DNA from 3 places in the Gallibacter sp. Marseille-QA0791 genome. Region 2 is predicted to be linked to each of the others. Evidence: riboswitches for the same ligand, from Rfam matches in the RefSeq annotation. Region 2 holds a riboswitch; each other region holds the start of a gene.
What was found. Region 2 has a riboswitch for lysine ahead of ACQY69_RS03075 (glycyl radical protein). Riboswitches for the same ligand answer to the same signal wherever they lie in the genome.
Positions count from the first base shown of each region.

Region 1 (5,408 bases), 1.6 Mb from region 2:
TAACGGAAAGTAACTGTTAATGCGGCGGCCCCGTTTCGATACGGATTGTCGGCTGCAAGATCCTGTTATCGCTTCATCAAGAAATGCCTATAACAGAGGATTTTGCTTCCCAATAGGCATAATGCCCATTGTATTTCAAAGCCTTCTGATGACGAAATAATAAAAAATCAGTTTCAGATGCTGTTTTAGGCATATTTCGGATAGGTCCCCGTTGATTTTATGCCAAAATGTCGAGTATTTTATGGATTTTAGGCATTTTGCACCATCTGTGAACATCACTCGACCGTAATTTATGCCTATTGCGCATCGATAACAGATCCATTTTAGCATTCCCGTCGTGACGGCTTCTTTTTCTGCATGGCTTTAACGTTCCTGTAGATCACGCTTCAGCCGCAGCGTTATCATCTTCCAATGGTTTCTGCACCTTCTTTATCACTACCAATACGGCGATAAGGATGATGAGTCCCACCGGCAAGGATATCCACGCGCTTCTTGTGAATCCGGCTACGATATATGTAACAAAGGATATCGATGCTACTGTCAGGGCGTACGGCAGCTGAGTCACTACGTGAGCCATATGATTACATCTGGAACCGGCGCTGGACATGATAGTGGTATCCGAGATCGGCGAACAGTGATCTCCGCACACGGCTCCCGCCATGCAGGCCGATATGGATATTATCATCAGCTGCGGATCGCTTCCCTGGAACACTTCCACGACGATAGGTATCAGTATCCCGAAGGTTCCCCAGGATGTGCCTGACGCGAATGACAGGCCGCATCCGATGGCGAATATGATAGCCGGGAGCAGGCTCATGAAGGATCCGGCCACAGATTCGGTAGCTGTCGATACAAACACAGCCAGCCCGAGGCTGTCGGTCATAGCTTTAAGAGTCCAGGCCAGCGTAAGAATGAGGATAGGCGCTACCATGGCCTTGAAGCCCTCCGGCACGCAGTCCATGCTTTCCTTGAAGGTCAGCACACCTCTTGCCACATATATGATAACTATCACGATGAGCGCGAACACACTGCCCAGAGACAGCCCCACAGAAGCGTCACACTGGGAGAAGGACTGGACAAAGCTGGTGCCGCTGAAAAATCCCCCTGTATATATCATTCCTACTATGCATGCGATGATCAGTATTATGATAGGGAACACCAGATCTATGACCTTACCCTCGCGCTTTCCTTTCTTCTCTTCCGCAGAAAAGTCCGCGGCCTGGTCTCCCTTGGACTCCTGTATCTTATTGGCATACTCCCTCATCTTGCCATAATCGAATTTCATCCCCACGATGAGGAACATCATAGCGATAGTGAGGAGCGCGTAAAAATTGAATGGAATGGCCTGGATGAACAGAGTGAACCCGTTCTCGCCTTCCACAAACCCGGTTACGGCTGCCGCCCAGGAAGATATAGGCGCGATGATGCAGACGGGAGCTGCCGTCGAATCTATCAGATAAGCCAGCTTCGTCCTGGGTACGCCGTTAGCTTCCGCCAGCGGCGACATAACGCTCCCTACGGTGAGACAATTGAAATAATCGTCTACGAAAATCAGTATCCCCAGAACTATGGTAGCGAACTGCGCGCCCATCTTCGTCTTTATCCTGTGACTGGCCCAGGCGCCGAAAGCCTTCGATCCGCCTGATTTGTTCAGCAACGCTACGATGACGCCCAGTATCACCAGGAATACCAGTATACCTACGTTATAGGAATCCGACAGCGACGCGATTATCCCGTCGCTTATGACATGGGTCATAGTCCCTTCAAAGTTTCCGGCATAAATGACTCCACCGATCACCACGCCGATGAAAAGCGAGCTGTATACCTCCTTAGTGATTATAGCCAGCAATATAGCCGCTATAGGTGGCAATGCCGCCCATGCCGTAGCGTACAGCGCCGGTTCCCCGGCTCCATCCTCTGCAAAAGCCAGCAGAGGAAAGGCCATTACCAGCAGAGCTGCTATCATGATAATTCTGAAAGCTCTGCTTTTAACCTTCTCCATTTTATCCCTCCGATTTTACTTCATATATTAGTGTGATAACGTCTCTTCCTTCAAAATATGAAAAAACGCCATGGACACTATCGAAACAGCATCCATGGCGTTTGCTCCGCGGTTTGCTCCGCGTTTCCGCTATATCGATAGTGCTCCACTTAATGTGACAGTACGCCGCATATTTTACGGCGTCCCAGGAGCTGCGCGGGGCGCGTAAACTCCTTCGGCGAAATTTCCTTTCACCTCCACGGTATCCCGGCTTCCCTCTGCCGGACCGTGAAGGCTACTGATAAATCCCGCGCCTCTATCCGATAGTATTATTTTTTATGCGTCTGTCCTAAACCAGTTCCAGGAACGCCATCTCGGCGTTATCTCCCTGCCTAGGTCCGAGTTTAAGGATCCTCGTGTAGCCGCCCTGTCTGTCCTCGTATTTCGGTGCGATCTCATCGAACAACTTGGCTACAACGGCTTCATCGTATACATATGCCAACACCTGTCTCCTGGCGTGAAGATCGCCGCGCTTCGCAAGTGTTATCATCTTTTCTGCCTGTCTTCTGGCTTCTTTAGCTCTCGTATCAGTCGTCATGATCCTGCCCTCCCTGAAAAGGTCGGTAACAAGATTTCTCAGCATAGCTTTTCTGTGAGCTGAAGATCTGCCTAATTTTCTATATCCTGGCATCGCTGTTTCCTCCTGTATTATTTATTCTTATTCGTCACTCTGTCTGAGACTCAGCCCCAGCTCCTCGAGTTTATGTTTTACCTCGTCGAGAGATTTCTTTCCGAGGTTCCTTACCTTCATCATGTCCTCCTCACTCCTCTGAGTAAGCTCTTCTACCGTATTGATAGCAGCTCTCTTGAGGCAGTTGAAGGATCTTACCGAAAGTTCCAGCTCTTCGATGGTCATTTCGAGAGCCTTTTCCTTCTGGTTTTCTTCTTTTTCCACCATGATCTCCATGCTCTCAGTGGAATCGGTAAGCTCAACAAACAGGTTCAGATGCTCCTGCATTATCTTGGCACCTATGGACACGCCTTCACTAGGGGTGATGGAGCCATCGGTCCATATTTCCAGTATAAGCTTGTCGTAATCCGTCACCTGACCTACTCTAGTGTTCTCCACCGTGAAATTCACCTTTCTTACAGGCGTATAGATGGAATCAGTAGGGATGACCGAAATCGGTGTGTTCTCGTCTTTGTTCATCTCCGCAGGAACATATCCTCTTCCCCTGGCCAGATTGATCTCCATTATGAGTGTAGCATTTTCCTCGAGAGTCGCTATATGAAGATCCTGGTTGAATATCTCCACATCCGCGTCTCCCAGGATGTCAGCCGCAGTGACCTCCTTAGGCCCTATAGCATTTATCAGCACTCTCTTGGTATTTTCTCCGTTGAGCTTTATCGCCAATTTTTTGAGATTCAATATGATCTCGGTAACGTCCTCTTTGACGCCCGGAATGGTCGAAAACTCGTGAAGGATACCGTCGATCTTAACGGAAGTAACGGCAACACCTGGCAATGAGCTCAGAAGAATTCTTCTCAGGCTGTTCCCTAAAGTAGTACCATATCCTCTTTCAAGAGGCTCTACCACAAACTTTCCGTAATTGGGATCTTCGTCTGAAAATATGCATTCGATTGTCGGTTTTTCGATTTCTATCACTCAAAACCCTCCTTTTTCATTCAAAACGATAACTTATCGCTACCTGAACTATCGCAGATCCGGTCCGGACCGAAACCCGCGTCAGCCTTCTGTCAGGATCAGAAGAGCAGAAATCCGCGCGATAACTGCCTTCCGTCTCCTGGCAAAGAGACTACTTGGAGTACAATTCGACGATCAAGTGTTCTTCTATTGGCGTGTCTATCTGATCTCTGGTCGGGTCAGCCAGTACTTTTCCTTCCAGCTTATCTCTGTCTACGGAGAGCCATGCCGGGATGCCTACTGTCATGTCCTTGATCTCCTGGAACTTAGGAGAGCTTAAGCTCTTTTCTCTGACCTTTATCACATCCCCCGGCTTTACCTGATAAGAAGGGATATTGACCTTCTTTCCATTTACCAGGAAGTGGCTGTGAGTAACCAGCTGTCTGGCTTCTCTTCTCGTAGTCGAAAGCCCCATCCTGTAAACCACATTGTCCAGCCTCTTTTCCAGCATGATGAGAAGGTTTTCACCTGTGATACCCTTCTTCTTAGCGGCCTTTTCGAACGTGTTCCTGAACTGCTTTTCCTGAACGCCGTATACGAACTTAGCTCTCTGCTTCTCACGGAGCTGCAAGCCGTAATCGCTCATTTTTCTCGTATTTCTCTGAGAAGTTCTCTTCGACTCCTTGAAAATACCCAGGTGGCTGGGATCTATCTGAAGAGATCTGCATCTCTTTAAAATCGGGTCTCTGTTTACTGCCATAATTCGTTTCCTCCCTTCCTATCAGACTCTTCTGCGCTTAGGCGGTCTGCATCCGTTGTGCGGTATAGGTGTAATATCCTTTATCATCGTGATCTCAAGACCTGCCGTCTGAAGAGCTCTTATGGCAGCTTCTCTGCCGGATCCAGGACCTTTCACGTAAACCTCTACTGTTTTCAAACCGTGTTCCATAGCCGCCTTAGCAGCTTCTTCGGCAGCCGACTGCGCCGCGAATGGAGTCGACTTCCTCGAACCCTTAAAACCAAGTGAGCCTGCGCTGGACCAGGAAAGAGCATTTCCCGCCATATCAGTCAGGGTCACCAATGTATTGTTAAAGGTAGCCTGGATATGAGCCTGGCCTTTTTCAACATTCTTACGTTCTTTTCTCTTTTTTCTGACAGCCTTCTTTACAGCTTTAGCCATATCGTTCTACCTCCTTTACTTCTTCTTTCTTCCTACGGTCTTCTTAGGACCTTTTCTAGTTCTGGCGTTCGTCTTTGTCTTCTGTCCTCTTACAGGAAGACCTCTTCTGTGTCTGATTCCTCTGTAGCATCCGATTTCCATCAGTCTCTTGATGTTCATATTGACATCTCTTCTCAGGTCACCCTCCACCATGTACTCAGCTTCGATGACCTTTCTGATCTTACCGGCTTCTTCCTCTGTCAGATCCTTGACTCTGGTATCTGGGTTGATTCCGGTCTTCTCTAAAATCTTTCTTGAAGTCGCCCATCCTATACCGTAGATATAGGTGAGACCTGCTTCTATCCTTTTTTCATTTGGTAAGTCTACACCGGCTATACGAGCCATATTTTCCTCCTGTTCCCATCTTCCGTCACCTTTCTCACCGATATCTCATCGGCAGATAGTAATATAAACGGGATGTTCTTTCAATACAAATTCTTTTCTGTTCTTTTAGCCTTGTCTCTGCTTGTGCTTAGGATTCTCACAGATAACCATTACCTTGCCTTTTCTTTTGATCACCTTGCACTTTTCACAGATAGGCTTTACGGAAGCTCTGACTTTCA
Region 1 covers NZ_CBCPMH010000001.1:2,238,142-2,243,549, reverse strand. Annotated here, with positions in the region: gene ACQY69_RS10375 (Na+/H+ antiporter NhaC family protein) at 380-2,002, opposite strand; lysine riboswitch at 2,133-2,308, opposite strand; gene rplQ (50S ribosomal protein L17) at 2,331-2,672, opposite strand; gene ACQY69_RS10365 (DNA-directed RNA polymerase subunit alpha) at 2,700-3,647, opposite strand; gene rpsD (30S ribosomal protein S4) at 3,799-4,386, opposite strand; gene rpsK (30S ribosomal protein S11) at 4,408-4,806, opposite strand; gene rpsM (30S ribosomal protein S13) at 4,822-5,190, opposite strand; gene rpmJ (50S ribosomal protein L36) at 5,296-5,408, opposite strand, start outside.
Region 1: another riboswitch for lysine. It lies ahead of ACQY69_RS10375 (Na+/H+ antiporter NhaC family protein); the one in region 2 lies ahead of ACQY69_RS03075 (glycyl radical protein).

Region 2 (5,408 bases):
GACATGAGCTGCATTGCCTCATGGATATCTCGCCGATCTATCTCAAGGAGACAGAGCAGGCTGGATTCTTTGACACGGACGAAGCGGGAAAGAGTGAGTTCTCCGGAACGGTGATATCTTTTAAGGATATGGCGGATATCAAAAAGCTGGTCTATGACATGACCGATAACAGCATGCCGAACAAATACGGTGATATCATCGGTAACAGCAAATGGATCCGTGACATCAAAGCTCAGATCAATCGTATCGCGGATAGTAAGTCCAGTGTGTTGATCACGGGCGAGAGTGGTACGGGAAAGGGTCTGGTGGCAAAGACGATCCATGAGTACGGGAACAGGAGGGAAAAGCCTTTTGTTCTTGTAAACTGCGCGGCCATACCTGATACGCTTGTTGAGAGCGAGTTGTTCGGATATGAGGAGGGAGCCTTTACAGGGGCGAAGAAAAACGGTAAACCCGGAAAATTTGAATTGGCTGACGGAGGCACGATCTTCCTGGATGAAATAGGAGATCTGCCGTTGTCGCTGCAGGGAAAGCTGCTTCAGGTGCTTCAATCAGGAAGCTTTACGAGAGTTGGCGGGACTTCGGAGATATCAGTCGACGTCAGAGTCATCGCCGCTACGAATAAAAACTTTGAACAGATGATAAAAAACAAAGAATTCCGTGAGGATCTGTATTTTCGCTTGAATGTCATCCCCCTTAAGATGCCTAGTCTGAAAGATCGGAGAGAAGACCTGCCGCTGCTGCTGAACAACGCGCTGAAGAAATACGGGAGCATGTTGGGGAAGCGTGTCCAGGGATTCAGTGATGAAGCTATGTCGGCTCTCATGTCCTACAACTGGCCGGGAAATGTCAGAGAACTGGAAAACGCTATAGAGTATGCGATCAATATGGAGGATAAAGATATAATATCAAAGAGTTCTCTTCCGGAGAAGGTGAAAAAAATGGAGACATTCAGTCGGAAAGGAATGTCTCTGGCTGAAAAACGGGATGCTTTTGAGAAAAATGTCATTGAACAATGTCTGCAGCAGGAGGGGTATTCAGTCGAGGCGAAGAAAAGAGCAGCAAAAAAGCTGGGTATCGGCGAAGCGACGTTGTACAGGAAGATGAAAGCGTTGAACATCGATACGAAGGAAAAGTAAGGCCTTTTCTGAAACAGACAGGCTGGTTTTCATCAGGAGGAGGAAGTGATGAGTGCGCTTAAGGATTTAAAGATACTGGATTTTTCAACGCTGCTGCCGGGGCCATATGCGTCGCTGATGCTGGCGGATATGGGGGCTGATGTTTTGAAGATAAGCTCCGCCAGCAAGCCGGATATAGTTACGGATTACCCGCCTTTTATCGAAGGTACGGATATATCGGCGTGTCAGGCGTGGCTGGGGAGGAACAAGAGGAGCATGTTTCTGAACCTGAAGACCGAGGAAGGTGTGGCCATCGTCAAGGAGCTGGTGAAGGAATACGACATCGTCCTGGAGCAGTTCCGGCCGGGCGTGATGGATAAGCTGGGCATAGGATATCAGGATCTTAAAGCTGTCAATCCGTCGGTCATATACTGTTCGCTGACGGGTTATGGTCAGACCGGACCGCTGAGGGACGCCGCCGGTCATGACATAAACTATATGGCCCGCAGCGGCATCATCTCCCATGCCGGGAGAAAAGAAGAAGGGCCGTCGCTGATGAACTTTCAGATCGCGGATATCGCGGTGGGATCGCTGAATTCCGTCATCGGCATACTGGCGGCTGTGAATCACAGGAGAAACACGGGTCAGGGCCAGTACATAGATGTCGCCATGATGGACGGATGCGTTCCATTCAACAGCATAGACGGAGCCAGCTTTCTCGTTTCAGGGAAGCAGCCTGAGCGGGAGGGTGAGCGGCTCAACGGCGGCTGCGTATACGATTATTACGAGACTAAAGACGGTCAGTACATGAGCGTAGGCTCGCTGGAGCCTCAGTTCTGGGAGCGCTTTTGCATGGCCATCGGACGTGAGGATCTGATCGAAGGCACGGTATGGCCGGAGAATGTCCACGAGGTAAAGGCGCAGATAAGAGGCATATTCAAGACGAAGACCAGGTCGGAATGGGAGGAGGTCTTCGCCCGGTATGACGCGTGTGTCCAGCCGGTGCTGGATCTGAAGGAAGCCCTCCTGGAGGATGAGCAGATAAAGGCCAGGGAGATGGTCGTCGAGGTGGAGCTGCCGCTCCACGAAGGTGTGAAGGTAAAGCAGATGGCTACTGCTGTCAAGCTCAGCGAATGTCCGTGCAGATACGAGACGGCCGGCTATCCGGCGGGGTATCACACGAGAGAGGTGATAGAGTCTCTCGGGATGGATTACTCGGAGCTTGAGAAGAAGGGCGTTTTTAAATAGGCGGGAGGATGTTTGTACTAATGTCGTGCCAGTCCGGTTCTTGCCTTTCATTCTTTGCCGGAGAGTCCCGACTTTCATTCTTAGACGGAACTTGACATTTTCCGTCTAAAGTGGTATCTTTATTGACGGTGCAGGCCGCTGAGGCCGGGCACTGAATAAAAAGGTATAACTGAATGATAGAGGTGCGGTTTTCAACAAGTAAACGGGGAAAAACCTACAGACATAGGGCCGGAGAAAAGTGAGACCGCCGAAGCGCTGCGCAGATGTCTGGGGCGCAGATGCTGGGATGTTGCAGAATATGTAGCATACTGTCACTTTTAGTGGAGAGCTATCTGGTAAAAGATAAATATTTTACGTGCCGGAAGGAAGGCTCCAAAACAGAACTGGAAACGAGACGGTCAGCTACAGAGCAGCATGTTGCTTTGTAGCTTTTTTGATGCCGCGGAAAGATACGGCTGGCAGAGTCCATATAAGACGGGACGTCGAGACGAGGGATTCGTCGGGGAGGAAATATGGTAAGCGAAAGAATAAAGAGACTCAAGGACAAATATTTCAATACGATACCGCAGATCACGGCGGAGAGGCTGGTACTGGCGACGGAAGGATATAAACAGTTTGCCGGTGACGCCGTTCCGATTTTCAGAGCCAAGGTGGTCAACCACATCATGGAAAACATGACGACGCTGATAATGGATGACGAACTTATCGTAGGGACAGAGACTAACGCTTATAAAGGGGCTAATCTCCATCCTGAGTTTCAGTCCAGTTCCTGGTATGTCAGCGATATAGACAGCTTTGCGACCAGGGAAAAGGATCCGTATTACATTTCTCCGGAGGACAGGGAAACTATACTGGAGACTCTCAGGTACTGGGAAGGCAAGTCAATGGAAGATCTGTCAGAGACGGCCATGCCGAAGAAGATCAAGGAGCTGGAAAAGGACGATATCATCTGCGTCGGCTTGGAAAACGGAGTCTCGGGCGAGACCACCTGCGATCATGAAAAGATCCTGACCATAGGATTGAAGGGCTACATAGAAGAGTGCCAGCGGAACATAGACAGCATTATCCCTCAGACTATGGAGGAACAGGCAAAGGTGGATTTCTGGAAAGCTTGTATCATCCAGAGCGAAGGGTTGATAACTTATGCCCACAGGATGGCGGACGAAGCGGAAAGACAGGCTGCTTCGTGTTCCGACGGAAAGAGGAAGAAGGAACTGCTGACTATCGCGGAAAACTGCCGTACAGTTCCGGAAAACCCGCCGAAGACTTTTTATCAGGCACTCCAGGCCATATGGTTCGTTCATGTGTATTTTTACATCGAAGTATGTACCACTGCCTGTGGATTCGGACGATTCGACCAGTACATGTGGCCGCTGTATAAAAAAGACGTGATAGACGAGAAGAATATCACCAGGGAGGAAGCGTTGGAAATGCTGGAATGTCTCTATCTCAAGACATGTGAGGTCTATGAGGTGAGGGACGACTGGTACGCTACAGCTTTCGCCGGGTATCCTATGTGGCAGACCCTGGTGGTAGGCGGTCAGACCAGAGACGGAAAGGATGCCACTAACGATCTGTCGTATCTCTGCCTGGAGGCAGCGGACGAGCTGCAGGTAAAGCAGCCTGTGATGGCAGTGAGAGTGTGGGAGAAGACTCCAGAGGATCTGATAAGGTTTGGCTGCAAGATGATACAGGAAGGGCAGGCGAATCCGGGCTTTTTCAGCGATGAAGCGGCTATCGAGATCTGCCTCAGCAAGGGCCGGGGAAGCACCATCGAAGAAGCCAGAGATTGGACCATTGTAGGATGCACTCAGCCGGCGCCGGGAGGCGGGCAGGCGGACGGTTCGCCTGACGCGGGCTATGTCAATATGGGAAAGATGATAGAATTTGTCCTTCATAACGGCGTGGATCCTGCCACCGGGAAGCTGATGGGATTGGAGACAGGTGATCCGAGGGATTTCAAAGATATAGAAGAATTCAAGGATGCTCTCAAGAAACAGATAATCCATCACTACGGTCTTATAAGGACCGGATACAATTTGATGCAGAGTATCCATATGAACAGATATCCGGTGATCTTCGCTTCCATGGTGACGAAGGGTTGTGTAGAAAGCGGCAAGTCCGTCCAGCACGGCGGGGCGAGATATTCCACCTGCGGGCTTTACATAACGGGAGCAGCCAACCTGGCGGATTCCATCGCGGCAGTAGAAAAATGCGTGTTCGAGGATCGGGATCTGACCATGGATGAACTGATCAGAGCATGTGACACGAATTTCGAGGGACAGGAGCGTATCAGACAGATGCTCCTCAACAAGCCGGAAAAATACGGGAACAACTCGCCTCACGTAGACGCTATATATAAGGAAATGATGCATTATATCGCTGACACGGTGCAGCAGTGGCAGGACGCCAGAGGCGGATATTACGCCTTCGGCATCGATTCCCAGACCATGAACATCCCTCACGGAGAGGTGACGGGAGCACTGCCTGACGGAAGGATGGCGGGAGAGCCTTTCTGCGACGCGTCGTCGCCTATGATGGGAAGAGATGTCCATGGCCCGACGTCTACAGTCAAGTCGGTAGCATCAATGGAGCCGGCTGATTTCCATGAAGGTGCGCTGTACAATCTCAGGTTCGATCCTCACGGAGTCCAGGGAGAAGCTGGAAAAGATATCATAGAAGGTGTCGTGAAGACATATTTCCAGGACGGCGGCCAACATATACAGATAAACGTGGTGGATAACGAGACTTTGAAAAAGGCTCAGGAGAAACCTGAGGATTACAAAGGACTGATGGTCAGAGTGGCCGGATATATGGCTTATTTCACAGAATTGGACAAGAGCGCCCAGGATGTGATCATCTACAGGACGCCGCACTTGTCACGACAGTGAGGTGCCGGATGACATCAAAGGAAGATGAGCGTGTCCTTGTCGGCAGCATCCAGAAGTTCTCAACAGAAGATGGCCCGGGGATCAGGACAACGGTGTTCCTTAAAGGATGCCCTTTGAAATGCAGATGGTGCCACAATCCGGAGATGATAGA
Region 2 covers NZ_CBCPMH010000001.1:664,937-670,344, reverse strand. Annotated here, with positions in the region: gene ACQY69_RS03085 (sigma-54-dependent Fis family transcriptional regulator) at 1-1,139, shown strand, start outside; gene ACQY69_RS03080 (CaiB/BaiF CoA transferase family protein) at 1,188-2,366, shown strand; lysine riboswitch at 2,536-2,705, shown strand; gene ACQY69_RS03075 (glycyl radical protein) at 2,879-5,257, shown strand; gene ACQY69_RS03070 (glycyl-radical enzyme activating protein) at 5,266-5,408, shown strand, end outside.

Region 3 (5,408 bases), 1.0 Mb from region 2:
CTCCGTGTATCCTGTAGTAGCTATGACCGCCGGACATCCCGTATTTTTACAATACTTCACCAGCATCTCCAGATTGGCCGGGTTGCTGAAGTCTATTATGACATCTACACCGGTCAATTCTTCCGGTTTCTGACCTTCGAGGGGCTCTATCACTCCGGCCAGCTGAAAGCCCTCCTTTTCCTCGATCATACCGGCCAGCACTCTTCCCATGGCGCCGCCGCCTAAAACAGCTATCTTCATCATTATCATACCCTTTCCTCATATCATTTAAACATCGGTTGTCGTCTGCAAGAACTGCAGATCCTGCAATCTGCCATCCATTATCTTCACTGACGGGCCTTCCATATACACATCGCCGTCACCAGATATCTCTATCCCCAGGCTGCCCAGCTTCAGACGGACCTCCGCGCTGTTGCCGCAGATCCCCTTCATACTAGCCACCACTACGGAAGCGCAGGCTCCTGTACCGCAGGCCAGCGTCATGCCGACGCCCCGCTCATAAGTCTGTACTTCGAGCGTATCATCGTCTATCGCCTTTACAAAATTCACGTTGGTCTTTTCCCTGAAAACAGAGTGGTTGCAGATCTCCTCGCCTACCCCGGGCACATCTATGTCATCAAAATCATCTACGAAGATCACTGTATGGATGGTTCCCATAAAGAGACTGTTTATCTCCACATCAGTCCCGTTTTTCAGCGGAAGACGCAAGCCCAGCAAATCTTTTGCCTCCGTATTCCCCATATCATTCGTATCCATCTTTACCGCCTGCGGCCCGAAAATCGGTTTCCCCATATTTATCTTTGCCCTGAACGGGTCGTCGCTGGAGATCTCGACTGTCATATCGCCGGCCAGCGTTCTCACCGGATACTTACGGCTGGACTCTATCCTTTCATCACGACAAAAATTAGCAAAGCACCTTATACCGTTGCCGCACATAGGAGCCCTGCTGCCGTCACGGTTAAAGAACACCATTTCCAACGCCGGTTCACGTCTCACCACTATCATCCCGTCAGCGCCGACTCCCGTATTGACATCACAGACCATACGTGCAAAACCGGGATATCCGGCCTCGTCGATCTCCTTCGAGAGCTCATCTTCCCTAATTATCACAAAGCTGTTTCCGCATCCATGATATTTCGAAAACAACACCATGCCATCACCTGCCTTCTTTCATCGTACTGTCCCGACGCGCCGAGGATCTCACACTTCCAGACTGTACTGATCCGCATATGTTTCCCGCCTTATGACCAGTCTGGCTTTCCCGTCGCGGACAAACACCACTGCCGGCCTTCCCAGTCTGTTGTAATTGCTGGCCATCGAATAACCATAGGCTCCTGTGGAATAAACGACCAGCAGATCCCCGGTCTTCGCCTCCGGCAGCTTCGCGTCAGCTATCAGGACATCCCCTGATTCACAATTCTTTCCCGCTATACAATATGAGGCCGCCGGCTTTTCCGTGAGCTTTTCCGCAAGAGCGCATGTGTACTCGGCACTGTAAAGCGCCGGCCTTATGTTGTCGCTCATTCCCCCATCCACGAATATATAATTCTTATCGCCGCTCTTCTTCATATCGCCTATCGTATATAACGTATATCCGGCTTCGCCGACCACTGCTCTGCCCGGTTCCGTTATCAGCTTGGAAATAGTCACATCACTTTTTTCCAGCGCTTCCTCCGCGTATCTCACCAAACTGGCGCACATCTGTCCCAGCGGCACCGGCCTATCCTCTTCTACATATTTGATCCCGAACCCTCCGCCTATGCTCAGTTCGAAGCCGTCAACTCCCCGCGAAGCTTTTATGTCGGCCAGGAATCCTATCATCGTCCCCAGAGCCTTTTCGAAGGACTCCGCTTCCACTATCTGTGAACCTATATGACTGTGGAACCCGGCCAGCTCTATATTTTCATCAGCATCCAAAATATCCATGACCTGCTCTATCTGTGCTCTGTTCTCTATATATATACCGAATTTGGAATCCGGCTTGGATGTCATGATGTATTCGTGGGTATGCGCTGAGATCCCCGGGTTTATCCTCAAAAGCGCTTTTGCCTTTTTGCCTGCCCCGCCAGCAGCCGATACCAGCCTGTCCACTTCCATCACGTTATCTACGACGAAATAGCCTACGCCGGCTTCGAGCCCCATCTCTATCTCCTCGTTGCTCTTGTTGTTGCCGTGGAAATATACGCGCTTCATGTCGACACCAGCTTCCATGGCGCCGTATAACTCTCCTCCGCTTACCACATCCAGTCCCAGGCCCTCCCCGGAAAGGAGCCTGAACAACGCCTTCGATGAAAACGCCTTTGACGCGTATGCCACCTCTGTCTCGAATTTTTCTGATCTGAAATTTTCAACCGCGGCTCTGGCCTGCTCTGCTATTCTTCCCTCATCATAAACGTAAAGAGGTGTCCCGAACTGCTCAGCCAGCGATCTGCAGTCCACCCCTCCTATTTTCAAAACACCCATCTCTTCGCCTTTCTCTTCTTCGTCTTTTTTTGATCCACTGCATGTTCTTACTGCGCTTTTCCCTTTATCTCGCTTTCCCAGGCCCGTCATTCCGGCTGCCATCCAGCCCGCCTCGCTATAAAAAGATCCTTCCGTATCAAAAAGGTCAGCAAGGCTATACCTTACTGACCTGAAAAATCAAAATATCGTCACATAAGGATAGCACACCTGCCAAAAGCCTGACGCTTTCAGGCAGACAGTCATATGGCTGTTGACCACATGCCCACCGGGACTTCATGCCTGAAACCTCGGTTCGGCGGACTTGCCTCCGAGTGGTTCTCTGCCCGCCGGCTCCCCAGCTCTTCATCGCCTCCGCGCCTCTATCAGCTGTTGTCAGTATACTAGATATCCAATGATTATGCAAGGGTCGATTTGGGTCGGAAATACCTTTAAAAAAGCTGCCGCATCGGGATGCCCCGATACGGCAGCTTCAGTTCAACGAAAAGGCTCAGAAGCCTCTGTTCAGAAATCTCTATATCGATTTTCAGTCTTTAGGTATCGGGTCGAATTTCTTTCCTATGATAAGGAAGATAACTCCCAGAGCCAGCATGATTATGCCTGCCCATCTTGCTATCTCTATCATCAGCCAGAAATTGCTCATGATACCGGAGCCATATGTTTCAAGATAATAAGCAGGACCCCACGAGCCTTCATACCATACAAGGAAGAAGGATCCTACAGTGCAGACAAATCCGAACAGCAGGAAGAAGAATCCGAATCTCTCTATGTCGCCCAGAGCCAGCTTGGTCTTAGGGTTGATAGGATTGTTCTCAGGATCTTTCTTGTAAAGTCCGCCATATATCCACTTGCAGATAGGATAGAATATCACAGCCGCAATGATGGCGATGAATCCCAGCAGGAAATACTCCGTTCCGTTTACATAGAAGCTGATAACGCCTATGATGAGAGGGCCGCCGCAGATATATATCGGCGCCAGCTTGCTCTTTACATAGTAGAGATCTCCTCTCTTCTCAACAGGATACTCTTTTCTGATCTTTACATAAGCAAACGACAGGCCTACATAAAGGACGAACAGTACCGGCGAAAGTATCGTTACCAGTATCTCGAAGTTGAGGTTTACCAGGATGAGGTTTACCACAGCCGCCAGCACGATAGGTATTACTGGCACCTTTCTGTTCGGCGACAGCTTCGAGAGGAACTTCGGGCAGAAGTTGTCCTGACCCATCGGTATGAAGGATCTGGACGATGATGTGATCAGTGCGTTGAATATGGAGCACTGCGCTATTACTGCCGCGATCATGAAGGCGGCGCCTGCCCATGTCCCCACATGCTCAGAAAGCACTGACGAATAGTCGAGGCTGATCCCCCACTCGCTCCACGGACCAGTGGATACGATACCAGCCAATGTAGGGAGCAGATAGCTCAGCGTGATGATGACGATAGCTATCTTCATTCCCTTAGGGATGATCTGAGGATTCTCAACTTCTCCGCCCAGGAATGAGATGGCCACGTAGCCGCAGTACATCCATACTCCTATGGCAAGTCCGGTACCCCAGCTGGAGAAGGCGTTGTCCCCCTCTACCATGAACGGCTCAAACGGATCGTTGGTCCAGTTGGCAAGACCTACTACTGTTACCGCGGTAAACGCCAGCAGTATGATGATACAGAATATGGTACTTGCGATACTTACCTCTTCGAGCCCTCTCAGGTTGATGATCATGAATATCAATATGAACACCGCCTTGCAGAGGAAGGCTGTTACCGGGGTAAGAGGCACATACATGCCTATGTAATCCACGGCCAGAACTACATATGCCGGTCCGGTCAGGTAATTGGCCAGCGCCATCCAGAAGCCCATGGAAAAGCCCCAGAATTCACCGAAGGCCATCTTCGACCATACATAAGGACCTGCGTCTACCGGAACAAGGTTGGAAAGCTCCGAGCAGTACAGTCCTATCGGCATGGCCCATAAAATAGGAATGAGTACGAGTAACAGCAGAGTAAGTCCCGGACCTGATGACGAGATCATTGACTCGATACCGAAAGCCCCGCCTGCGCATGCGCAGTAAATGAAGAAGACCATCGTCGGAAGCGCGAAATGCTTCTTCTTCATACCGGGAGTAGCATCAGTCAATATCTGTCCGCCCGTGTAATTGACTTTTGACATAATTCTCTCCTTTCATGATAATAATGATAATAAGTTCCCGCCGCAAATATTGATGCGGCGTATATACAAGCCTTCCGGCCAGTATTGTCCGTAAAGAGCTGCCACACCTTACGCCTTGTAAGTCGTCACACCATCCATCACAGTCTCTATGACTTTTACATTATGGATATCCTCGAGAGGAATGTCAAGGATGTTTTCTTCTAATATTACGAAATCTGCGTATTTTCCGACTTCTATCGACCCGATGACGTCGTCCATGTGCATCTGATACGCATTGTTGATGGTGAACCCTTCTATGGCCTCCTGCACTGTCGTCTTCTCATCCGCAGGCTCCAGCACAGGCGCGTCAGGCTGCCCGTACATCTTCCTGGTAGCACACATTTCTATGCTCTTGAGAGGCTCCCTGCCGTATTCGTCTACAGGGAAATCGCTTCCCAGTGCCATCCTGGCTCCTCCGTCTATCAGGCTTCTCATCCTGAAAGTCTCGTTGTTTATATGCCCCAGCACCTTATCCATCAGCGGATTGCCATACATCCATACTCCTGTGCTGTTGGCGATGATATCGTACTTTCCGAAAAGTGGGATATCGTCAGGAGCCACGTACTGGGAATGAGAGCAAGTCACCCTGCAGTCGTCATAGCCCGCCTCACGGATAGCCTTCGCCATGGCTACGACCGATCTGGCCGCCACATCTCCGATAGCGTGCATATTCACGTCGAGTCCTTCCTTCGCGGCTTTGAGCCCTGCCTCGGCGGCGGTCTTTTCATCCATAAGCGGT
Region 3 covers NZ_CBCPMH010000001.1:1,694,245-1,699,652, forward strand. Annotated here, with positions in the region: gene dapB (4-hydroxy-tetrahydrodipicolinate reductase) at 1-249, opposite strand, end outside; gene dapF (diaminopimelate epimerase) at 268-1,152, opposite strand; gene lysA (diaminopimelate decarboxylase) at 1,201-2,565, opposite strand; lysine riboswitch at 2,655-2,833, opposite strand; gene ACQY69_RS07880 (APC family permease) at 2,987-4,630, opposite strand; gene ACQY69_RS07885 (amidohydrolase) at 4,739-5,408, opposite strand, start outside.
Region 3: another riboswitch for lysine. It lies ahead of lysA (diaminopimelate decarboxylase); the one in region 2 lies ahead of ACQY69_RS03075 (glycyl radical protein).